DNA from 2 places in the Streptomyces sp. NPDC001599 genome. Region 2 is predicted to be linked to the other one. Evidence: predicted binding sites of a transcription regulator. Region 2 holds the regulator's gene; the other holds the start of a gene.

Region 1 (11,897 bases), on a different contig from region 2:
CGGCCGGCCGATCAGCCCGCGCAGGTCGGCCTCGGTGACGGTGAACGGCAGCTCCCGCTCGCCCAGCTCGTGCTGGGCCGCCACCTTGCGCAGCAGCCGCGCGATGGACCGCTCCAGGGTGCGCACGCCCGCCTCGCGGGTGTACTCGCCCGCCAGCTTGCGCAGCGCGCCCTCGTCGACGGTGACCTCGTCGGCGTCCAGTCCGGCCCGCTCCAGCTGGCGCGGGAGCAGGTGGTCACGGGCGATGACGACCTTCTCGTCCTCGGTGTAGCCGTCCAGGCGGACCAGCTCCATGCGGTCGAGCAGGGCCTCCGGGATGGCCTCCAGGACGTTGGCGGTGGCGAGGAAGACCACGTCGGACAGGTCCAGCTCGACCTCCAGGTAGTGGTCCCGGAAGGTGTGGTTCTGGGCCGGGTCGAGGACCTCCAGCAGGGCCGCGGCCGGGTCGCCCCGGAAGTCGGAGCCCACCTTGTCGATCTCGTCGAGCAGGACGACCGGGTTCATGGACCCCGCCTCCTTGATCGCCCGCACGATCCGGCCGGGCAGCGCGCCGACGTACGTACGCCGGTGGCCGCGGATCTCGGCCTCGTCGCGGACGCCGCCGAGGGCGACCCGGACGAACTTGCGGCCCATCGCGTGGGCGACGGACTCGCCGAGGCTGGTCTTGCCGACGCCGGGCGGGCCGACCAGGGCGAGCACGGCACCGCCGCGCCGGCCGCCGACCACGCCGAGGCCCCGGTCGCCGCGCCGCTTGCGCACGGCCAGGTACTCGGTGATGCGCTCCTTCACGTCCTCCAGGCCCGCGTGCTCGGCGTCGAGCACGGCCTGGGCGCCCTGGATGTCGTAGGCGTCCTCGGTGCGCTCGCTCCACGGCATCTCCAGGACCGTGTCGAGCCAGGTGCGGATCCAGGAGCCCTCGGGCGACTGGTCGGAGGACCGCTCCAGCTTGTCGACCTCCTTGAGCGCGGCCTCGCGGACCTTCTCGGGCAGGTCGGCGGCCTCCACGCGGGCGCGGTAGTCGTCGGACTCCTCACCCTCCTGCTCGCCGTTGATCTCGCGCAGCTCCTTGCGGACGGCTTCGAGCTGGCGGCGCAGCAGGAACTCCCGCTGCTGCTTGTCGACGCCCTCCTGGACGTCCTTGGCGATGGTCTCGGCGACGTCCTGCTCGGCGAGGTGGTCGCGCAGCTGCTGGGTGGCGAGCTTCAGGCGGGCCACCGGGTCGGTGGTCTCCAGCAGCTCGACCTTCTGCTCGGTGGTCAGGAACGGCGAGTATCCGGAGTTGTCGGCGAGCGCGGACACGTCGTCGATGGCCTGGACCCGGTCGACGACCTGCCAGGCGCCGCGCTTGCGCAGCCACGCGGTGGCGAGCGCCTTGTACTCCTTCACCAGCTCGGTGACCTGGCCGGGCAGCGGCTCGGGGACGGTCTCGTCGACCCGGGTGCCCTCGACCCAGAGCGCGGCGCCGGGACCGGTCGTACCGGCACCGATGCGCACCCGGCCCCGGCCGCGGATCAGGGCGCCCGGGTCGCCGTCGGCCAGGCGGCCGACCTGTTCGACCGTGCCGAGCACGCCGGTGGCGGCGTGGGTGCCGTCGATGCGCGGAACGAGGAGGACGCGGGGCTTGCCGGGCTCGGACCTGGCGGCGGCCTGGGCGGCCTCCACCGCGGCCCGTACCTCGGCGTCGCTCAGGTCCAGGGGGACGACCATGCCGGGCAGGACCACTTCGTCGTCGAGCGGCAGCACGGGCAGGGTGAGCGGTGTGAAGGCGGCGGACTCAGCAGCCATGATCTCCCCTTCGGCAGTCAAGTTGAGTTACATCGACTCAATGAAAGGGAGCCCGGGATTGTTCCCCAAGGCCTGTTCGCTGTGAGCGATCAAGCGCCGGGGGGCATTTCCCGCCTCTGGGGACAGCACCGTCGTACCGGTCCGCATTCCTCCGGCCGGGCGATGCCAGGATGGGCCGATGCCCCTCACTACCCACGACTCCCCCGACGCGCCCGAGGTGCTGGACCGCCGCGAGGGTCCGTACGGCGAGGTGGTCCTGCGCCGGCACGGGACGTTGCTCCAGATCATCGCGAACGGCTGCTTCCTGATGGACACCTCCGACGGGCGCTCGGAGCGGCGCCTGGTCGACGCGGCGGCCGACGCGCTGGCCGCCTCCGGCGGGCGGACCGCTCCGCACCTGCTCATCGGCGGTCTCGGAGTCGGCTTCTCCCTCGCCCACGCGGCCGCCGACCCCCGCTGGGGCCGGATCGCGGTCGTCGAGCGCGAGGGCGCCGTCATCGACTGGCACCGCTCCGGACCACTGGCCGCGCTCTCCGCCGACGCGCTGGCCGACCCGCGCGCGGAGATCGTCGAGGCGGACCTCGTCGAGTACGTCAATGAGACATCCGACACGTACGACGCCCTGTGCCTGGACATCGACAACGGCCCCGGCTGGACCGTCACCGAGGGCAACGACGGGCTGTACGCGCCGTCCGGACTGGCGGGCTGCGCACGGCTGTTGAGGCCCGGCGGGGTGCTCGCCGTATGGTCCGCGCAGCCCTCTCCGGAATTCGAAGAAACCTTGCGTAATGCCGGTTTCCAACAGGTGCGTACCGAAGAGATCCCCGTTGCCCGGGGCGTTCCGGACGTCGTGCACATCGGCGTCGGGCCTGGATAGCAAAGGCGCGGTGACTCCCCGTACGCTGCTGCCCTGACGCGGATCATTCAAGCGTCAAGCGCAGTCATGGGATCACCCCACGGATTCCGGAAAGCACACCTCAGGGGCGGGCGATGGAGCAGACACAGACCTCCCACAACGGCACGGCCACCCAGGGCGCCCAGCGCCGGGTGCTGGTGGTCGAGGACGATCAGACGATCGTGGACGCCATCGCGACCCGCCTGCGCGCCGAAGGGTTCCTGGTGCAAACGGCGGGCGACGGTCCGTCCGCCGTCGACACGGCCGAGGCTTGGCAGCCCGACCTGCTGATCCTCGACATCATGCTGCCCGGCTTCGACGGCCTGGAGGTCTGCCGGCGCGTGCAGGCCCAGCGGCCGGTGCCGGTGCTGATGCTCACCGCGCGCGACGACGAGACGGACATGCTGGTCGGCCTCGGCGTCGGCGCCGACGACTACATGACCAAGCCGTTCTCGATGCGCGAGCTGGCCGCCCGCGTGCACGTGCTGCTGCGGCGGGTGGAGCGGGCCGTGGTGGCCGCCTCCACCCCGCGCAGCGGCATCCTGCGCCTGGGCGAGCTGGAGATCGACCACGCGCAGCGCCGGGTGCGGGTGCGCAGCGAGGACGTCCACCTCACGCCGACCGAGTTCGACCTGCTGGTCTGCCTGGCGAACACCCCGCGCGCGGTGCTCTCCCGCGAGCAGCTGCTCGCCGAGGTGTGGGACTGGGCCGACGCCTCGGGCACCCGGACCGTGGACAGCCACATCAAGGCGCTGCGCCGGAAGATCGGCGCCGAGCGCATCCGTACCGTGCACGGCGTGGGTTACGCCCTGGAGACACCGACGCCATGAGCAGCGGAGGACGGGAAGCCGCCCGGAAAAGCTCCGGCCCTCGGACCGCCGGGGAGTCCTGGGGCGGCGTGCGCCCGTTCTCGATCAAGACCAAGCTGGGCGCGCTGGTCGTCACGTCGGTGCTGATCACCACCGGCCTGTCGGTGATAGCGGTGCACACCAAGACCGAGCTGCGGTTCATCACGGTCTTCTCGATGATCGCCACGCTGCTGATCACGCAGTTCGTGGCGCACTCGCTGACCGCGCCGCTGGACGAGATGAACGCGGTGGCCCGGTCCATCTCGCACGGCGACTACACCCGCCGGGTGCGCGAGAACCGCCGCGACGAGCTGGGCGCCCTGGCCGTCACGATCAACCGCATGGCCGACGACCTGGAGGCCCAGGACCTCCAGCGCAAGGAGCTGGTGGCGAACGTCTCGCACGAGCTGCGCACCCCGATCGCGGGCCTGCGCGCGGTGCTGGAGAACATCGTCGACGGCATCACCGAGGCCGACCCGGAGACCATGCGCACGGCGCTCGGGCAGACCGAGCGGCTCGGCCGGCTGGTGGAGACGCTCCTCGACCTCTCCCGCCTGGACAACGGCGTCATACCGCTGCGCAAGCGGCGCTTCGAGGTGTGGCCGTACCTGTCGGGCGTGCTGAAGGAGGCCAACATGGTCGCCTCCGCGCGCGCGGGCATCGCCTCGGGGTCCGGCAGCCACACCCGTACCGACGTGCACCTGGCCCTGGACGTCTTCCCGCCGGAGCTGACCGCGCACGCCGACCCCGAGCGCATCCACCAGGTCGTCGCCAACCTGATCGACAACGCCGTCAAGCACAGTCCGCCGCACGGCCGGGTGACGGTCCGGGCGCGCCGCGGTGAGCTGCCGGAATCGCTTGAGCTGGAGGTTCTCGACGAAGGACCCGGCATTCCGCGCTCGGAGTGGCGCCGGGTGTTCGAGCGGTTCAACCGGGGTTCGGTGTCGCGGCCGCACGGTCCGGGCAGCGACGGCGGCACCGGTCTGGGCCTCGCGATCGCGCGCTGGGCGGTGGATCTGCACGGCGGCCGGATCGGGGTGGCCGAATCCGAGCGGGGCTGCCGCATCCTCATCACTCTTCCGGGCCTGCCGTCGACGTCCGGTTGACGTAGGGTTCGAAGCGGAGCGTCAAGATCCACTGCGTCCGCGCCGACGGACACGTGTGATCAGGCACGGGCCCGCGTTTTTCGAGGCGCCGGGTCGCGGCCTTCCGATCCCTCACGCAGCAGAACCTCGGTTGTTTCCCGCCATTTCCAGTGCCGAAACGCGGTCTGCGATGTGACTTACGCGACGATGAACGGGCCCGGTCTGACCTTCCGGGGTCGGTAGGCGTAGCCTTGATTCCCGCTGTCCACCATCTTGTGAAGAAGCGGAAGAGGGCGGTTCTCGCCGTGTCGCCACAGTCCCCCAGTAACTCGAGCATCTCGACCGACACCGACCAAGCGGGCAACGCGGGCAAGAACCCCGCGGCCGCGTTCGGTGCCAATGAGTGGCTCGTCGACGAGATCTATCAGCAGTACCTCCAGGACCCGAACTCCGTGGACCGAGCCTGGTGGGACTTCTTCGCCGACTACAAGCCCGGCGCGGCGGCCACCCCGACCGCCGCCGGCACCGTGACCACGGACGCCGGCAGCACGCCACCGGCCGCCCCTGCCCCGCAGGCGCAGGCCGCCGCCCCGGCGCAGCCGAAGGCTGCCGCCCCGGCGCCCGCTCCCGCGAAGCCCGCCGCTGCCGCCCCCGCGGCTCCGGCCGCTCCGGCCGCCAAGCCCGCCGCCGCGCCGGCCAAGCCCGCCGCCAAGCCGCAGGCGAAGGCCGCCGCGCCCGCCAAGGACGCCGGCGCCGCCCCCGAGGGCCCGGAGCTGGTGACCCTGCGCGGCCCGGCCGCCGCGGTCGCGAAGAACATGAACGCCTCGCTGGAGCTGCCCACGGCCACGTCCGTGCGCGCGGTCCCGGTGAAGCTGCTGTTCGACAACCGCATCGTCATCAACAACCACCTCAAGCGCGCCCGGGGCGGGAAGATCTCCTTCACGCACCTGATCGGCTACGCGATGGTGCAGGCCATCAAGGCCATGCCGTCGATGAACCACTCGTTCGGCGAGAAGGACGGCAAGCCGACCCTGGTCAAGCCGGCCCACATCAACCTCGGCCTCGCCATCGACCTGGTCAAGCCCAACGGCGACCGCCAGCTGGTCGTCGCGGCGATCAAGAAGGCCGAGACGCTGAACTTCTTCGAGTTCTGGCAGGCCTACGAGGACATCGTCCGTCGCGCCCGCGACAACAAGCTGACGATGGACGACTTCACCGGCGTCACGGTCTCCCTGACCAACCCCGGCGGCCTCGGCACCGTCCACTCCGTGCCGCGCCTGATGCCCGGCCAGTCGGTCATCCTGGGCGTCGGCTCCATGGACTACCCGGCGGAGTTCCAGGGCACCAGCCAGGACACCCTGAACAAGCTCGGCATCTCGAAGGTCATGACGCTCACGTCGACCTACGACCACCGGGTCATCCAGGGCGCCGCCTCCGGCGAGTTCCTGCGCCAGGTCGCCAACCTGCTGCTCGGCGAGAACGGCTTCTACGACGAGATCTTCAAGGCGCTGCGCATCCCCTACGAGCCGGTCCGCTGGCTCAAGGACATCGACGCCTCGCACGACGACGACGTCACCAAGGCCGCCCGCGTCTTCGAGCTGATCCACTCCTACCGGGTCCGCGGCCACGTCATGGCCGACACCGACCCGCTGGAGTACCAGCAGCGCAAGCACCCCGACCTGGACATCACCGAGCACGGGCTCACCCTGTGGGACCTGGAGCGCGAGTTCGCGGTCGGCGGCTTCGCCGGCAAGTCCCTGATGAAGCTGCGCGACATCCTCGGCGTGCTGCGCGACTCGTACTGCCGCACCACCGGCATCGAGTTCATGCACATCCAGGACCCGAAGCAGCGCAAGTGGATCCAGGACCGCATCGAGCGCTCGCACACCAAGCCGGAGCGCGAGGAGCAGCTGCGCATCCTGCGCCGCCTGAACGCCGCCGAGGCCTTCGAGACGTTCCTGCAGACCAAGTACGTCGGCCAGAAGCGGTTCTCCCTGGAGGGCGGCGAGTCCGTCATCCCGCTGCTCGACGCGGTCATCGACTCGGCGGCCGAGTCCCGCCTGGACGAGGTCGTCATCGGCATGGCCCACCGCGGCCGGCTGAACGTGCTGGCCAACGTGGTCGGCAAGTCGTACGCGCAGATCTTCCGCGAGTTCGAGGGCAACCTCGACCCGAAGTCGATGCACGGCTCCGGCGACGTGAAGTACCACCTGGGCGCCGAGGGCACCTTCACCGGCCTGGACGGCGAGCAGATCGCGGTCTCGCTGGTCGCCAACCCCTCGCACCTGGAAGCGGTGGACCCGGTCCTGGAGGGCGTCTCGCGCGCCAAGCAGGACATCATCAACAAGGGCGGCACGGACTTCACCGTCCTGCCGGTGGCGATCCACGGCGACGCGGCCTTCGCGGGCCAGGGCGTGGTGGCCGAGACCCTGAACATGTCGCAGCTGCGCGGCTACCGCACCGGCGGCACGGTCCACGTCGTCATCAACAACCAGGTCGGCTTCACCGCCGCCCCGGAGTCCTCGCGCTCCTCGATGTACGCCACCGACGTGGCCCGCATGATCGAGGCCCCGATCTTCCACGTGAACGGCGACGACCCGGAGGCCTGCGTCCGCGTGGCGCGGCTCGCCTTCGAGTTCCGCCAGGCGTTCAACAAGGACGTGGTGATCGACCTCATCTGCTACCGCCGCCGCGGTCACAACGAGACCGACAACCCGGCCTTCACCCAGCCGCTGATGTACGACCTGATCGACAAGAAGCGCTCGGTGCGCAAGCTGTACACCGAGTCCCTCATCGGTCGCGGCGACATCACCCTGGAAGAGGCCGAGCAGGCGCTCCAGGACTACCAGGGCCAGCTGGAGAAGGTCTTCACCGAGGTCCGCGAGGCCGTCTCGCAGCCGGCGTCCGCGGAGCCCTCGGAGCCGCAGGCGGAGTTCCCGGTCGCGGTGAACACCGCGATCAGCGCGGAGACCGTCAAGCGCATCGCCGAGTCCCAGGTCAACATCCCCGACCACATCACCGTGCACCCGCGGCTGCTGCCGCAGCTGCAGCGCCGCGCGGCGATGGTCGAGGACGGCACGATCGACTGGGGCATGGGCGAGACCCTCGCCGTCGGCTCCCTCCTCCTGGACGGCGTGCCGGTCCGGCTCACCGGCCAGGACTCGCAGCGCGGCACCTTCGGCCAGCGCCACGCGGTCGTCATCGACCGTGAGACGGGCGACGAGTTCACCCCGCTGCTGTACCTGTCCGAGGACCAGTCCCGGTACAACGTCTACAACTCGCTGCTCTCCGAGTACGCGGTGATGGGCTTCGAGTACGGCTACTCGCTGGCCCGCCCGGACGCGCTGGTGATGTGGGAGGCGCAGTTCGGCGACTTCGTCAACGGCGCGCAGACGGTCGTGGACGAGTTCATCTCCTCGGCCGAGCAGAAGTGGAACCAGACCAGCGGCGTCACCCTCCTGCTCCCGCACGGCTACGAGGGCCAGGGCCCGGACCACTCCTCGGCCCGCCCCGAGCGCTTCCTCCAGCTGTGCGCGCAGAACAACATGACGGTCGCGATGCCGACCCTGCCGTCGAACTACTTCCACCTCCTGCGGTGGCAGGTGCACAACCCGCACCACAAGCCGCTGGTGGTCTTCACCCCGAAGTCGATGCTGCGCCTCAAGGCGGCGGCCTCGAAGGCGGAGGAGTTCACGACGGGCCAGTTCCGCCCGGTCATCGGCGACGACTCGGTCGACCCGGCCGCCGTCAAGAAGGTCGTCTTCACCGCCGGCAAGGTCTACTACGACCTGGACGCCGAGCGGAAGAAGCGCGGCCTGACGGACACGGCCATCATCCGCATCGAGCGCCTGTACCCGCTGCCGGGTGCCGAGCTCCAGGCGGAGATCGCCAAGTACCCGAACGCCGAGAAGTACCTGTGGGCCCAGGAGGAGCCGGCGAACCAGGGTGCCTGGCCGTTCATCGCGCTCAACCTGATCGACCACCTGGACCTGGCGGTCGGCGCCGACGTCCCGCACGGCGAGCGCCTGCGCCGCATCTCGCGGCCGCACGGCTCGTCCCCGGCCGTCGGCTCCGCCAAGCGGCACCAGGCCGAGCAGGAGCAGCTGGTGCGCGAGGTGTTCGAGGCCTGAGCCTCTGACGCCGCCCACGGCCGCGCCGCGAAGGGCCCGGTTCCGGAGACTTTCCGGAGCCGGGCCCTTCGGCGTTCCCGGCGCACGCGGGTGCCCGGTCAGGTGCGCTGGGGTTCGAAGTCCCAGAACGGAGCGCGCCGGGCACGGGCCGACAGGGTGTGCGGATGCTGCGGGCCGAGGGCGGCGACCAGTCCCTCCAGGGCCTGGCTCTGCACCGCGTCGGCCTGCCCGAGCCTCCCCCGCACGCGCAGTTCGGCCGCGAGGGCCACCCCCGCGAAGAGCGTGAACGGATGGGTGGGGCCGAGGACGCCCGCCGCCGTGCCTGCCGTGTTCCGGCTCAGGGCGAGGGCACGGTCCGCGTCTCCGGCGTCCCCGTGCAGGATCGCCGCGTTGAGCGCGCAGCCCAGCGTCCAGGGGTGGTCGTGCCCCACGGCGGCGTCCATGTCGGCCAGCGCGGCGTCGGCGAGGGCCGGTGCGCGGTCGTGCTCGCCCGCCCGGTGCAGCAGCAGGGCGTGATTGGCGCGGGCCCCCGCGGCGTAGGGGTGTCCCGCGGTGAGCGTCTCCTCGTAGCGGGCGACGACGCGCTCGCTCAGCGCACGGGCCAGGTCGAGGTCGCCGAGCTCCCGGGCTAGGCAGCTCCGGCCGGCGAGGAGCATCAGCACCAGCGGGTCGCTGTCGCCGAGCACCCGCTCCCCCAGCTCCAGTGCCACACCGACGTGGTGTGCCGCCGCGTCCATGTCGCCCACGGCGTAGCGGCACAGGGCGAGGTTGTGCGCGGCGAGAAGGGTCTGCCGGTTGTGGGCGCCCAGTGTCTCGCGCACCAGCCGCCAGTTGGCGTCCTGCCTCGACAGGGCCTCCTCGTGGCGGCCGAGCAGCCGGAGGTCGACGGCGCACGTGGTGTCCGAACCCAGCGTCCACGGGTGCCGGTCCCCGAGCAGCCTGCGGCGTTCCCGGAGGGTGGGCAGGTCGACGCTCAGGGCGTCCTCGTAGCGGCCGAGCAGCCGCAGCGAGACCGCCACGTTGTTCCGTGCGTTCAGGGTGCGGGTGTCCTGGTCGCCGAGGAGTTCGCGGTACGTGCCGTGCACCCGTCGCGAGATCTCCAGTGCCTCCGCGTAGTGCCCGAGGCCGCGCAGGTCCGCGGCGAGTCCGCCCAGGGCCCGCAGCAGGTCGGGGTCGCGTTCCCCCCGCTGCTCACTCAGGTGCCGGACGGCCGCCCGCTCGATCTCCATCGTGCGGTGGAAGTCGCCGGCCGCGCGCAGCAGGTTGGCGTAGTGGTAGGTCAGTTCCCAGACGAGGGGGTGCTGGTCGCCGAGGAGCGAACGCCAGATCCGGGTGGCGTGGCCGCCGAGCCGGACGCCCGCTCCGTACTCGCCCGACAGGTACAGGTAGCGCAGGCAGTCGAGGACCAGTGTCTGCACGGCCTCGTCGGTGGTCGCGAGGACGTCGGCGTACTTGAGGTGCGGCACTATCCCGGCGTACCTGGGCCACTGTTCGGGGGCCGACGGCCGGCCGCGGCCGGCCGCGGCCAGCGCCCGCCGTACGACGTCGACGAGTTCGCGCCGAACCTCGTCCGGCATGGCCTTGTGCGCCATCTGGTGGACGACCCGGTGCACGTACAGGTGCTCGCGCCCCGGTTCCGCCGGGTCCGGTTCCACCCGGACGAGGGAGTGCCTGCGCAGGTGGCCGAGGGCCCGGTCCCAGCGCCGGGGGTCGCTCAGCAGTGAGGCCACGGAGTCGGGCAGCCCGTCGTGCGGCATGCTCCGCAGCAGGTGGACGGGGACGAGGCCCGGGGCGAAGAAGGTGCACAGCCGGAGCAGGACGACGGACTCCGGTGCGGTCTGGCGCAGTTCGGCCAGCAGGATCGACCAGGCCGTCCGGAAGGCCGGCGGGAAGTCCTCCGCCGCGTTGCGCGCCTCGCCCTCGGTACCGTGGCCGTCCGCCAGCAGGGCCAGGTACTCGTCCACCGAACGGTCCGAGTCGTTCAGCCAGCCCACCGTCTGGGCGAGCAGCAGCGGCAGGTCGCCCAGGGCCTCGGCGAGCCGGTCGGCCTCGGCCGGTGTCGGACCGGGCGCGCGGCGGCGGATGAAGGCGATCGACTCGTCACGCGTGTACACCGGCACTTCCAGCAGCCCGCTGCCGTAGCGGCCCCACTCGGGGTTCCGCGAGGTGACGAGGACGTGTCCCGGGCCCGTCGGCACCAGGTTCTCGATCTCCTCGGGCTCGTCGGCACCGTCCAGGACCAGCAGCCACCGCGAGTACGGCTCGCCGCGGCGCAGCGCGTCCCGCACCGCGCGCAGCCGTTCCCCGTACTCCTGGCCGGTCCGCAGGCCCAGTCTGGGGGCGAGTTCGGCCAACTGGCGGCGGCAGTCGGCCCGGTCCTGCGCGTTGACCCACCACACCACGTCGTACTCGGGGGCGAGCCGGTGCGCGTACTCGGCGGCGAGCTGCGTCTTGCCCACCCCGGACATGCCGTGCAGCGTCAGCCTCGCCGTGCCCGGCCCCGCACCGCTCAGCAGGTCGTGGACCTCGTCCAGCAGGGCATCACGGCCGGTGAACCGGGTGTTGCGACGCGGTACGGCGCCCCAGACGCCCGGCGCGTCCGCCGGAAACCGCGGCCCGGTCCCGGCCCCGGCCGCGTCCCCTGTCACCGGCCCGGACGGCAGGCCGAGCCGCTCCAGCAGGCGCCGCTCGGCCTCCTCGGCCCGCAGGCCGTGCAGTGCGGCGGGCGCCAGCAGGGAGACCTCCGAGGGAAGCGTGGCCCCGGTGACCGACACGGCCGCGAACCGGGCCCGGTCGGGGGCGACGACCTCGCGCAGGGCCGCGTTCCACTCCTGGTGCGCGTGCGTGCCGTCGCCGAAGTAGGGGGCGTTCAGGACGAGCAGGGCCCGCCCGGGCGCGAGGGTCAGGTCGCGCAGCAGGGCCGCCGGGGGGACGTCGGCCCCGGCGCCCCGGCGCAGCGGCGCCACCCGCACACCGCGCCGCTCCAGCCGGTCCCCGATCCAGGCCGCCCAGGCCCGGTCGAGACCGGCGAAACTGATCGTGACCGTCTGCCGGTCCGGGTCGGGTCGCACGGGGACCGGGGGCTGGTGCGGCAGGGCCGGCCGCGGGATGTGCGGCGGCGTGGGCCCGCCCGGAACGCGTACCGCCGCGGCGG
Region 2 (11,897 bases):
GAAGGTAGCCGCTTCCCTGCCGAGCCCGATCGCTCCGTAACTGGTGCGAGGAGCCGCAGCGGCTGCCGGACAGTACTCAAGAGAACGGCCCCTGACCGATCCGCATGGTCAGTTGCCGTTCTCACTGCTCAGCAAGCGGAAACGGTGAGACCGAAACCGCCGTGGCATCGCTGCCGCACCCGCTCGCTGGGCAGGGACTCCCTGACCACGGGTTTCCCGAGGACCGAGCCCCTCCCCCGTGGGTGAGTCCCGGGCCGTCCCTGGGCCGTGCGAGGGGGGTCGACGTCGACCGACGATGACTGACGTCGACGGACCACCCGCAGGTCAGAGTGGGTGCCTGGAAGATCGCCGCAGGTGGCTACCGCCGAAGGTGAGTTGAGGAAGTCCGGAGCTTCGGCGCAGGATGACCGGCATGACCTCGATGAGCTCCAGCGCCCGCCCCCTCCTGAACCGCCGGCTCGCGGAGTTCGGGACGACGATCTTCGCCGAGATGTCCGCCCTGGCGGTGCGGACCGGGGCGATCAACCTCGGCCAGGGCTTCCCCGACACCGACGGCCCCGAGGAGATCCGCGAGGCCGCGGTGCGGGCACTGCGCGACGGGCGCGGCAACCAGTACCCGCCGGGGCCGGGCGTCCCCGAGCTGCGCGCCGCCGTCGCCGACCACCAGCACCGCCGCTACGGCCTGTCCTACGACCCCGACACCGAGGTCCTGGTCACCGCCGGCGCCACGGAGGCCGTCGCGGCCGCCCTGCTGGCCCTGCTGGAGCCCGGCGACGAGGTCGTCGCGCTGGAGCCGTACTACGACTCGTACGCGGCCTGCATCGCGATGGCGGGCGGCACCCGCGTGCCGGTGACCCTGCGGCCGCACGAGGGCGCGTTCCGCCTGGACCTGGACGAGCTGCGCGACGCGGTCACCGACCGCACCCGCCTGCTGCTGCTGAACACCCCGCACAACCCGACGGGCACGGTCCTGACCCGCGACGAGCTGGCCGCGATCGCCGAGCTGGCGGTGGAGCGGGACCTGCTGGTGGTGACCGACGAGGTCTACGAGCACCTGGTCTTCGACACGGCCGAGCACCTCCCCCTGGCGTCCTTCCCCGGCATGCGGGAGCGCACGGCGACCATCGGGTCGGCCGGCAAGACGTTCTCCTTCACCGGCTGGAAGGTCGGCTGGGTCACCGCCGCGCCCGCCCTGCTCACGGCGGTCCGCTCGGCCAAGCAGTACCTGACGTACGTGGCCTCGGGACCCTTCCAGTACGCGGTCGCCGAGGCGCTCGCGCTGCCGGAGTCGTACTTCACCGCCTACCGGGCGGACATGGAGGCGAGGCGGGACCTGCTGGCCGCGGGCCTGGCCGAGGCGGGCTTCGGCGTGTACCGCCCCGCCGGGACGTACTTCGTCACCACCGACATCCGCCCGCTCGGCGAGCGCGACGGCTTCGCCTTCTGCCGTTCGCTGCCCGAGCGCGCGGGCGTGGTCGCCGTCCCCAACGCGGTCTTCTACGACCACCGGGACCAGGGCGCGCCCTTCGTGCGGTTCGCGTTCTGCAAGCGGACCCCGGTGCTGGAGGAGGCCGTGCGGCGGCTCAAGACGCTTTCGGCGTGAGCCGCGCGGCAACGGGAGAGCCCGGCCCCCGCAGCGGCGGGCGCCGGGCTCTCCCGAGTGGTGCCGCGAGGGCGGACTACTCGCCGTCCTCGTCGGTCGGCTTCTCCGACTCGTTGACGTCCTGCTCCAGGCCCAACTGCTCCACGAGCCACCGGTCGAACTCGATGGCGGCCCGCACCCAGCTGACCGTCGAGGAGACGAAGTGCTCCAGGCTGACGCCCATGCCGATCAGCATCTGCGCCTCGCCGATCAGGCGGACCGTGCCGTCGTCGTGGGTGTGGGAGTACACCTTGGGCCACAGGGTGCGCCGGTTCCAGTCGTCGACCGACTCGAGCAGCTGCGGCTTCTCGTCGATCTGGTGGGGCCGGTCGTAGAACGTCCGCACCGAGAAGACCTGCTGGTCACCCTCGCCGCGGAACATGAAGTACGTACGGAACTGCTCCCACGGCGCCGCGAGGTCACCCTCGTCGTCGACGACGTACTTCAGCTCCATCTGTTCGAGGAGCTGCTTCACAAGATCCTGATCCGGGACGACGGGGCCCGCCGGTCCTTGGGGCTGCGGCTCGGGCTGCTTGCCCCCGAAGTTCGGAATCGAGGACGGGTCGATGCTCACCGTGTATTTCCCTTCGTACGGATCCGGCCATCCTCCCCCATGCGGGGAGGGGCGTGGCAAGCCCGTCGGGGGCCTGTCAGCCCTGGGCTGACTTGATCCGGCCAGTCGGGTACCCGCTCGGGGCCCCGGCAACCCGAGGGGACGGGTCACCGGGGCGGTGCCGCGCGGCCGGCTACAGCGTCTTGCCGCTCGCCGGACCCACGATCAGGGCGTCGCCGAAGCGGTCCACGCGGACCGTGTCGCCGTCCTTGATCTCGCCGGAGAGGATCTCCCGGGCGAGCCGGTCGCCGATCGCGGTCTGGACGAGGCGGCGCAGCGGGCGGGCGCCGTAGGCCGGATCGTTGCCCTCCTCGGCCAGCCAGGCCAGGGCCTCGTCGGTGACCTCCAGGGCGAGGCGGCGTTCGGCGAGCCGACGGGCCAGGCCGTTGATCTGGAGCCGCGCGATCCGGCTCAGCTCCTCCTTGCTGAGGGCCGAGAAGACCACCAGGTCGTCGAGCCGGTTGAGGAACTCCGGCTTGAAGGAGGACCGGACCACCTCCAGGACCTGCTGCTTCTTCTCCGCCTCGCCGGTCGTCGGGTCGACCAGGTACTGGCTGCCCAGGTTGGAGGTGAGCACCAGGATGGTGTTGCGGAAGTCGACGGTGCGGCCCTGGCCGTCGGTGAGGCGGCCGTCGTCCAGCACCTGGAGCAGGATGTCGAAGACCTCGGGGTGCGCCTTCTCCACCTCGTCGAGCAGCACGACGGTGTACGGCCGCCGCCGCACGGCCTCGGTGAGCTGGCCGCCCTCCTCGTAGCCGACGTATCCGGGCGGTGCGCCGACCAGCCGGGCCACGCTGTGCTTCTCGCTGTACTCGGACATGTCGATGCGGACCATGGCCCGCTCGTCGTCGAAGAGGAAGTCGGCGAGCGCCTTGGCCAGCTCGGTCTTGCCGACGCCGGTGGGGCCGAGGAAGAGGAAGGAACCGGTGGGGCGGTCCGGGTCGGCGATCCCGGCGCGGGAGCGCCGTACGGAGTCGGAGACGGCGCGTACGGCCTCGGTCTGGCCGATGAGCCGCTTGCCCAGCTCGTCCTCCATGCGCAGGAGCTTCTGCGTCTCGCCCTCCAGGAGGCGCCCGGCGGGGATGCCGGTCCAGGAGGCGACGACGTCGGCGATGTCGTCGGCGCCGACCTCCTCCTTGACCATGGTGTCCCGGGCGACCTCTTCCTCGGCCTCGGAGGCGGCCTCCAGGTCGCGCTCCAGGGTGGGGATCTCGCCGTACAGCAGCTTGCTGGCGGTGTCGAAGTCGCCGTCGCGCTGGGCGCGCTCGGCCTGCCCGCGCAGTTCGTCGAGCTTCTCCTTCAGCTCGCCGACCCGGTTGAGGGACTGCTTCTCCTTCTCCCAGCGGGCGGTGAGGCCGCGCAGCTCCTCCTCCTTGTCGGCGAGGTCGCGCCGCAGCCGCTCCAGGCGCTCCAGGGAGGCGGCGTCGGTCTCCTTGCCGATCGCCAGCTCCTCCATCTTCAGCCGGTCGACGGAGCGCTGGAGTTCGTCGATCTCGACGGGCGAGGAGTCGATCTCCATGCGCAGCCGGGAGGCGGCCTCGTCGACGAGGTCGATGGCCTTGTCGGGCAGGAAGCGGGAGGTGATGTACCGGTCGGACAGGCTCGCGGCGGCCACCAGCGCGCTGTCGGCGATCTGCACCTTGTGGTGGGCCTCGTAGCGGCCCTTGAGCCCGCGCAGGATGGCGATGGAGTCCTCGACGGTCGGCTCGGCGACCAGCACCTGCTGGAAGCGCCGCTCCAGGGCCGGGTCCTTCTCGATCCGCTCCCGGTACTCGTCGAGGGTGGTGGCACCCACCATGCGCAGCTCGCCACGGGCCAGCATGGGCTTGAGCATGTTCCCGGCGTCCATGGCGGAGTCACCGCCGGCGCCGGCGCCGACGACGGTGTGCAGCTCGTCGATGAAGGTGACGACCTGCCCGTCGGAGTCCTTGATCTCGGCGAGTACGGTCTTCAGCCGCTCCTCGAACTCACCGCGGTACTTCGCCCCGGCGACCATGGCCCCCAGGTCGAGCGCGACCAGCCGCTTGTCCTTCAGCGACTCGGGCACGTCCCCCTTGACGATCCGCTGGGCGAGTCCTTCGACGACGGCGGTCTTGCCGACGCCGGGCTCGCCGATGAGGACGGGGTTGTTCTTGGTCCGCCGGCTGAGCACCTGGACCACCCGCCGGATCTCCTGGTCCCGCCCGATGACGGGGTCGAGCTTCCCGTCCCGTGCGGCGGCGGTGAGGTCGGTACCGAACTTCTCCAGGGCCTTGTACTGGCCCTCGGGGTCGGCGGTGGTCACGCGACGCCCTCCCCTGGCCTTGCGGAAGGCCTCCTGCAGCTTCTTCGCACTGGCTCCCTGCCCCTCCAGTACCTCTCCGGCCGCGCCGCCCTTCGCGGCGATGCCGAGGAGCAGGTGCTCGGTGGAGAGGTACTCGTCCCCGAGTTCCTTGGCGCGTGCCTGGGCGTCGGCGACCACGGCGAGCATCTCACGGCTGGGTTGCGGGGGTGCGACGGTGGACCCGGTCACGCTGGGCAGCCCGGCGACGATGCGCTCGGCGCCGGTGCGGACCGCGGCGAGGTCGGCCTCGACGGCGGCGAGCAGGTCGGTGATGTTCTCGTTGTCCTGCCCCTGGAGCAGGGCCAGGAGCAGGTGGGCGGGGGTGAGGTCGGCGTTTCCCTCGGTCACGGCCCGGTTGCTGGCCGCGTTGATCGCGTCCCGGCTCCGGTTGGTCAGCTCGGCGTCCACGTTCTGGCTCTCCTCCTCGTGTCAGTGCTGACTCATTCAGCGTACACAAAGTTGAGTCCATTCCACTCAAGGCGGATGGCACACGTCTCCCTCGAAGACGCCAGGGTGGTCGCCCGGGGAGGCGGGGCCACGTCGCACGAGTGCCTTTTCGGCCAGCCGTGGAACCGGCCACTGTCGCGAGATGTCCGCACATGCGACAGCGGCGTCACCGTGTTCAGGTCACGGTGACGCCGCTGCCGGGGGGAAGCACCTGAGCGATTGTGTTACGACGGGGGAATCGCGTCAGGCACTGCGGGGGGTGGCCGAGATGGTCCTCACTTCGGGGATCTCCGGCTGCTCGAGCCGGTGGTCCCGCTGGTCCAGGTTCACAAAGATCATTCCGTACCGGATGGCGCACCGAACGGGCTGCGGCGCCCCCCGAGGCCGCCGCAGACACCGGTACGCACGCACGTCGCCGTCCTCGTCCAGCGTGACGACGACCGGCTCGCCGAAGACGGTCACCATCAGCGAGTCACCGGCGTGCGGTATCGCGGTGACCAGGTCGATGAAGTGCCAGCCGGAGCGGTAGGCGGTGGCCATTTCACGACGGAAGGAGCGGTCGTCGGGTGGCGTGGTCACTTCAGCCCCCCGAGTTCGCAACGCCCGATGGCCAGTGACTGTCCGCCCGAACATCGCCTTCCGTATCGGAGTGAAAGCTCAGCGCTCCGAAAATGGCGGCGGCGAAGAGGGCGCCAGCAAGCACCGAGCGAACCAGTCTGTTGCGCATGGTCGGCTTCGTCCTCACTCGTAAGTCTCCTCTTCCCCCGTCAGATAAGACGATGGCTCATTCCAACACCTCATGGCCACACAATCGGTGCATCATGTTCCTGCATGTTCAGGACCCTGGGGGGTGGAGATTTGGTGGCAAATCAGACTAAGGCGTCGCATCCCCATGCGGTGACCGAACTGTGCGACGAAGGTACCCGGCTCTACGCGAACGCCCTACGCACAGGACGGATCGCGAGGGCGGACGTGGAATCCGCTCCGTGCCTGATGGAACTCGCGCTGATACACCCGGATCCGGACGATGCCGACTGGTTGCGCCCCGTGCCCCCGTCCGCCGCTCTGGCTCAGCGCCTGCACCCCATCGAGCGGGAGATCACGGACCGGCGGCGGCTCTCGATCGAGCTGGCGGACGCGTTCGAACCCTTCATGGCCATCGGCACGCAGCCGGCGAGGAGCGAGCACTCCATCACGGTGCTGGAGGGCGGTGACCGCATCAACTCGGCCCTCAACCTGGCCACCACCCAGTGCCAGGCGGAGATGCTCACGGTACAGCCGAGTGACGACCGGTTCTCCGAACGCAGCCTCACCCAGGGACTCGAGCGGGACAAGCCACTGACGGAGCGCGGTGTGCGGATCCGCACGCTCTACCAGCACACGGCCCGGTACAGCCCACAGAAGATCGCCTACGTCGCCCAGCTGTCCAACGGCAAGGCGGAGTACCGCACGATCGACGAGGTGGTGGAGCGCCTCATCGTCTGCGACGAGACCGTGGCGTTCATCCCGACCCGCGACGACCAGCAGGTCGCCCTCGAAATCCGTAATCCCGGCCTGGTCCGTTACCTCATCAAGGTCTTCGAGTTCATGTGGAGCCGGTCCGTGCCGCTGAACGCCGGCGCGCCCTACGAACCCGCACCGGGTGGTATCACCGACATCCAGTACTCCATTGCCAAGCTGCTGGTCGAGGGACATGTCGACGAGGCCATCGCCCGGCGCCTGGGCATGAACGTGCGCACGTGCCGGGCGCACATAGCCAAGCTGGCCCAGGCCCTCGGCAGCGGCAGCCGCGCCCAGCTCGGCTTCCTCATTGCCCAGTCCGGGATCCTGGAGAAGGATCACTGATCCCAGTCGACGAAGAGAGTCACACGTGACCCCAGAGGTGCATCACCACGGAGCGGAGGAGCTGTGTGACGCGGGCCTGGAGCTCTACGCCCGCGCACTGCGGGAGGGACACCTTCCCAGCGCCGCGGCGGCGACCGCACCCTGCCTGATCGACAACGGCATCCTCCACCCCGCCGTCGACGACCTGGACCGCCTGGAGCCCGTGCCGCCCACCGTGGTGCTGCAACGCCTGCTCCGGTCCTCGGAGGACCGCATCGCCGACGAGAGGCGGCGCGGGCAGCGGATGGCCGATGTCTTCGAGCCCCTCATGCGCCTGGGCCGCCGCGATGTCCTCACCGAGGACACCCCGGCCCTCAGAATCCTCAGCAGCAAGGAGCGGACGGGCCAGGCCATCGAGGAGGCCATGGCCGAGGGCAGGGAAGAACTCCTCGCGATCCAGCCGCACGACTCGCACGTCACCAAGCGCCCCGACATCCTCGAAGGGGCCATGAAGCGGGACCAGGACTTCCTCGACCGCGGGGCCCGCGTACGGGCGTTGTACCAGCACACCATCCGCCACGCCCCCTACACACGCGCCCGCTACGAGCAGCTGACCGGCGACGTGGAGGCCCGCACCCTCGACGAGGTCACCGAACGGCTCATCATCGTCGACCGCACCGTCGCCTTCATCCCCGCCAGTGCCGACCGTACGCTCGCCCTCGAGGTCCGGCACCCCGCCCTCATCGCCTACTTCGTCAACATCTTCGACCGGCTGTGGCACCTCGCCACCCCCATGCACCCCCAGGCCGTCCACCAGCCCACGCTCAACGGCATCACCCCCCGCCAACGCGCCATAGCGGCCCTGCTCATCGAGGGCCACACCGACTCCGACATCGCCGACCGCCTCGGCATGAACGTCCGTACGGCACGCGTCCACATCGCCAAACTCGCCGCCACCCTCGGCAGCGAGAGCCGGGCTCAGCTCGGGTACCTCATCGGGCAGTCGGGGATTCTCGGTCAGGAAGGATGACGGGGGACGGAGCACGGCGCGGGGAGCCGTCCAGGCCGGCCTGGGCTATGCGGACGCCCAACTGCGTGCGGCTCGCCGCGCCCAGGGTCTCCGAGAGCCGGGCGATGTGCGCGCGGGCCGTGCGGACGCTGATGCCGAGGCGTTCCGCGATCACCGCGTCCTGGTGGCCCTCCGCGAGGAGCGCCGCGATGGACTGCTCGCGGTGGGAGATGCCCTCGATGCCGGTGTCGGGGAGGGGGGCGGTCAGGGGGATGGCGAGGCGCCACAGGCGTTCGAAGACCGTGACCAGGTAGGAGATCAGGGCGGGGTGGCGCAGCTCCAGGGCCATCGTGCGGTCGGTGTTGGCGGGGATGAAGGCGACGGTGCGGTCGAAGAGGATGAGGCGGTCGATGACCTCGTCCAGGGTGCGGGCCTCCACCGCGTCGCCCATCAGCTCCAGGTAGTTGAGCAGACCCTGCCCGTGCCGGGCCACGTGCGTGTACAGGTCCCGCATCCGCACCCCGCGCCCGCGCAGCGCCAGCGCCCGGTGCAGGCCCTCGGACAGCTCGTGCTCACGCCGGATGCCGCCGGGCTGGACGGTGAGCACCTCGGTCGTACAGGCCTGTGTCGCCTCGTCCATCGCGGCCTGGATGCGGGACAGCCCGTCGAGGACCCGGATCGCCGTGCTCTCCGTGCCGGCCGGGGTCCGGAGCAGCCTGCCGAGCCCCGCGTACCACTCGAAGGCCTCCACGGCCGAGCCCACCCGCCGCTGGCTGGCGCTGACCTCGTCGTGGACCCCGCGCAGCAGCCGCGTCATGACCTCCTGCGGGGAGGTCGGCACCAGCCAGTCCATGTCGTCGGGGTCGGGGTGCAGCAGGGCCAGTTCCAGGAGGCAGGGGACCGGCTCGGCGTCCTGGCGCGGCACCCGGCCGCGCCGGACCGCCCGGGAGTACACGCGGTCCCCGGCCGCGCACAGCCGCTCGGCCCCGTGGGGGTGCTCCTGAGCCCCGTGCCCGGCCATCGCCCATCCCACCCCCGGTTCCGGCTCTTCCGCAGCGCAACTATGCGCGGCCGGGACCGGCTCCGCAACAAGGCTCCGCCGCGGACGGAGGCCGAAAAGAGCCGGTTGCGGGCGGAACGCCCGGTCACAGCGGAACCGGGCCGACACGCGGGCCGTCTACTTCAGACCGAGCTCCGCGCACGCGTCCTCGTACTTGGCGGTGCAGATGTCGGTGACCTTGTAGAAGCCGTCCGCGACGACCGTCTCCTCGATGTTGGCCTTGGTGAGGGCGACGACGGGGACGAGCTGGGCGGGGACGCCCTTGTGGGTGGGGCTGTCGACCTTGTCGCGGGCGAGCGCGTCGAACTGGATGTCCCGGCCCTGGACCCGCGCCACGGCCATCTCCGCAGCGTTCTCCGCCTCCTGCGGGTAGGACTTGTACACGCTCATGTACTGCTCGCCGGTGACGATCCGCTGGACCGCCGCGAGTTCCGCGTCCTGGCCGGTGATCGGCGGCAGGTCGGTGACGCCCGCGTCCTCCAGGGCCTTGATGATGCCGCCCGCCATGCCGTCGTTGGCGGAGTAGACGCCCGCGATGTTCTTCTTGCCGATCTTCTCGATCGCCTCGTTCATGTTCGCCTCGGCGTTCTCCGGCTTCCAGTCCTTGGTGTCGAAGGACTGGGCGATCGTCACCTTGCCGTTCAGCTCCGACAGCGCGCCCGCCTTGAACTGCTTGGCGTTCGGGTCGGTGGACGAGCCGTTCATCATGACGATCTTCTCGGTGCTCTCCGGGTCGCCGCCGAGCGCCTCGATGAGCGAACGGCCCTGGACCTCGCCGACCAGCTCGTTGTCGAAGGAGATGTAGGCGTCGATCGGGCCCTCGGCCAGCCGGTCGTAGGCGATGACGGGGATGCCCGCGTCCTTGGCCTTCTGCACGCCGTCCGCGATGGCGTGCGCGTCGACCGCGTCCAGCACGATCACGTCGACCTTGTCCTCGATCATCTGCTGCATCTGGTCGGCCTGCTTGGTGGCGCTGGCCTCGGCGTTGGCGTACTTGACGATGCCCTCGTCACGCGTCAGCTCGCCGACCTTCTTCTTGAAGAAGGGGTAGTCGAACTGCTCGTAGCGCGTGTTCTCCTTCTCCGGCAGCAGCAGTCCGACCAGGAGGTCGTTGCCCTTGGTCGGGCTGGCGTCGTCGCTGCTCTCCGAGGCGCCCAGCATGCCGCAGGAGGCCAGCGAGAAGGTCATCAGGGACGCGGCCACGGATATGGCTGTTCGACGGGCACGGCTGCTCACTGCGCTAGACCTTCCGACACACGGGCGTAGTTGCTATCCAGGTGACCCAGGTGACCCCGGTGAAGAGAGCCAACGCTGTCTTCACCAAATCGTCAAGAAGTACTAGACCAATGAGACAGCACCGTTGTGAACCAGCCCCGGAGGACGCGGTGGTCCTCCGGGGCCGATGGTGTCGTTTTCTCTTGTGCCGACTGCCTGCCGGGATCAGTCCGAGGACTGGCCGTGGCGCTTGGGCCGCCAGACCACCAGGGCGCTGGTCTGCTGTACCTCTTGGTAAGGGACCAGGTCACGGCGGTACGACGCGTGCACCGCGGCCTCGCGCTGGCGCATCGCCGTGGCCGCCCCGTCGAGGGCGGCGGCCAGCTCGGCGGCGCGGGCCTGGAGCTCGGCGACCTGGTTCTCCAGTTCGATGATGCGCTTGATTCCGGCCAGGTTGATGCCCTCGTCCTGCGACAACTGCTGGACCTGCCGGAGCAGTTCGATGTCGCGGGCCGAGTAGCGCCGGCCGCGGCCGGCCGTGCGGTCCGGGGAGACCAGGCCGAGGCGGTCGTACTGGCGCAGCGTCTGCGGGTGCAGACCGGAGAGCTGGGCCGCCACCGAGATGACGTAGACCGGGGTGTCCTCGGTCAGTTCGTACGGGTTGCGTCGACGACCGTCCATTCCCGTCAAGCTCCCTTCGCGGCCTGGAACAACTCCGCCCGCGGATCCTCGTCCGCGGTCGCCTCGCGATACGCCTCGAGCGCGTCACGAGCCTTCCCCGTCAGATCCTTCGGAACACTCACCTCCACGGTGACCAGGAGGTCGCCGCGGGTGCCGTCCTTGCGGACCGCGCCCTTGCCCCGGGCCCGCATGGTGCGGCCGTTGGGCGTGCCCGCCGGCAGCTTGAGCGTGACGGGCGGACCGCCCAGGGTCGGGACGCGGACCTCTCCGCCGAGGGCCGCCTCGGCGTAGGTGACCGGGACGGTGACGGTGAGGTTGTCGCCCCTGCGGCCGAAGACGGGGTGTTCCTTGACGTGCACGACCACGTACAGGTCGCCCGCCGGGCCGCCCCGCTCGCCCGGCGTGCCCTTGCCGCGCAGCCGGATGCGCTGCCCGTCCGAGACCCCGGCGGGGATACGGACCTGCATCGTCCGCGAGGACTTGGCGCGTCCGGAACCCTTGCAGACCTCGCAGGGGTCCTCGGCGATCAGGCCGCGGCCCTTGCAGTCCGGGCACGGGTCGGTGAGGGAGAAGCCGCCGCCCGAGCCCCGGGCGACCTGGCCGGTGCCGACGCAGGTCGGGCACACGCGCGGCGTGCCGTTCTTGTCGCCGGTGCCCGAACAGGCCTTGCAGGGAGCCTGCGAGGACATCCTGAGCGGCACGGTCGCGCCCTCGATGGCCTCGGTGAAGCTCAGGGTGACCTCGGACTCGATGTCCTGCCCGCGCCGCGGCTGCGTACGCGTGCCGGTGCCCGGTCCGCCGCCGGTGCGGTTGAACAGGCCGCCGAAGACGTCCCCCAGGCCGCCGCCGAAGCCGCCGGCGCCGCCCTGGCCTCCCCCGCCCTGGGCGCCGCCTCCGAAGAGGTCGCCCAGGTCGAAGTTGAAGGTGCCGCCGCCGCCCGCGCCCGGCCCCGGGCGGAAGCCGCCGTTGCCGAAGAGGGCGCGGGCCTCGTCGTACTCCTTGCGCTTCTTGGGGTCACCGAGGATGTCGTTGGCCTCGGAGATCTCCTTGAAGCGCTCCTCCGCCTTGACGTTTCCCTTGTTG

What was found. The regulator HspR, encoded in region 2, represses chaperone genes until heat shock. The targets are predictions, from matches to a motif close to TTGAGNNNNNNNNNCTCAA.
Region 1: lon (endopeptidase La) is a predicted target of HspR. The motif match lies at 1,808-1,826, and genes of this name have one in related genera.

Annotation. Positions count from the first base shown of each region.
Region 1 covers NZ_JBIAVA010000011.1:125,359-137,255, reverse strand. The annotation lists gene lon (endopeptidase La) at 1-1,785, opposite strand, end outside; gene ACFYZ3_RS26595 (spermidine synthase) at 1,964-2,662, shown strand; gene ACFYZ3_RS26590 (response regulator transcription factor) at 2,776-3,510, shown strand; gene ACFYZ3_RS26585 (sensor histidine kinase) at 3,507-4,634, shown strand; gene ACFYZ3_RS26580 (multifunctional oxoglutarate decarboxylase/oxoglutarate dehydrogenase thiamine pyrophosphate-binding subunit/dihydrolipoyllysine-residue succinyltransferase subunit) at 4,919-8,743, shown strand; gene fxsT (FxSxx-COOH system tetratricopeptide repeat protein) at 8,842-11,897, opposite strand, start outside.
Region 2 covers NZ_JBIAVA010000007.1:143,905-155,801, reverse strand. The annotation lists gene ACFYZ3_RS19585 (pyridoxal phosphate-dependent aminotransferase) at 413-1,603, shown strand; gene ACFYZ3_RS19580 (YbjN domain-containing protein) at 1,680-2,216, opposite strand; gene clpB (ATP-dependent chaperone ClpB) at 2,389-4,986, opposite strand; gene ACFYZ3_RS19570 (hypothetical protein) at 5,269-5,604, opposite strand; gene ACFYZ3_RS19565 (helix-turn-helix transcriptional regulator) at 5,857-6,870, shown strand; gene ACFYZ3_RS19560 (LuxR C-terminal-related transcriptional regulator) at 6,896-7,879, shown strand; gene ACFYZ3_RS19555 (LuxR C-terminal-related transcriptional regulator) at 7,842-8,879, opposite strand; gene ACFYZ3_RS19550 (sugar ABC transporter substrate-binding protein) at 9,036-10,154, opposite strand; gene ACFYZ3_RS19545 (heat shock protein transcriptional repressor HspR) at 10,359-10,814, opposite strand; gene dnaJ (molecular chaperone DnaJ) at 10,820-11,897, opposite strand, start outside.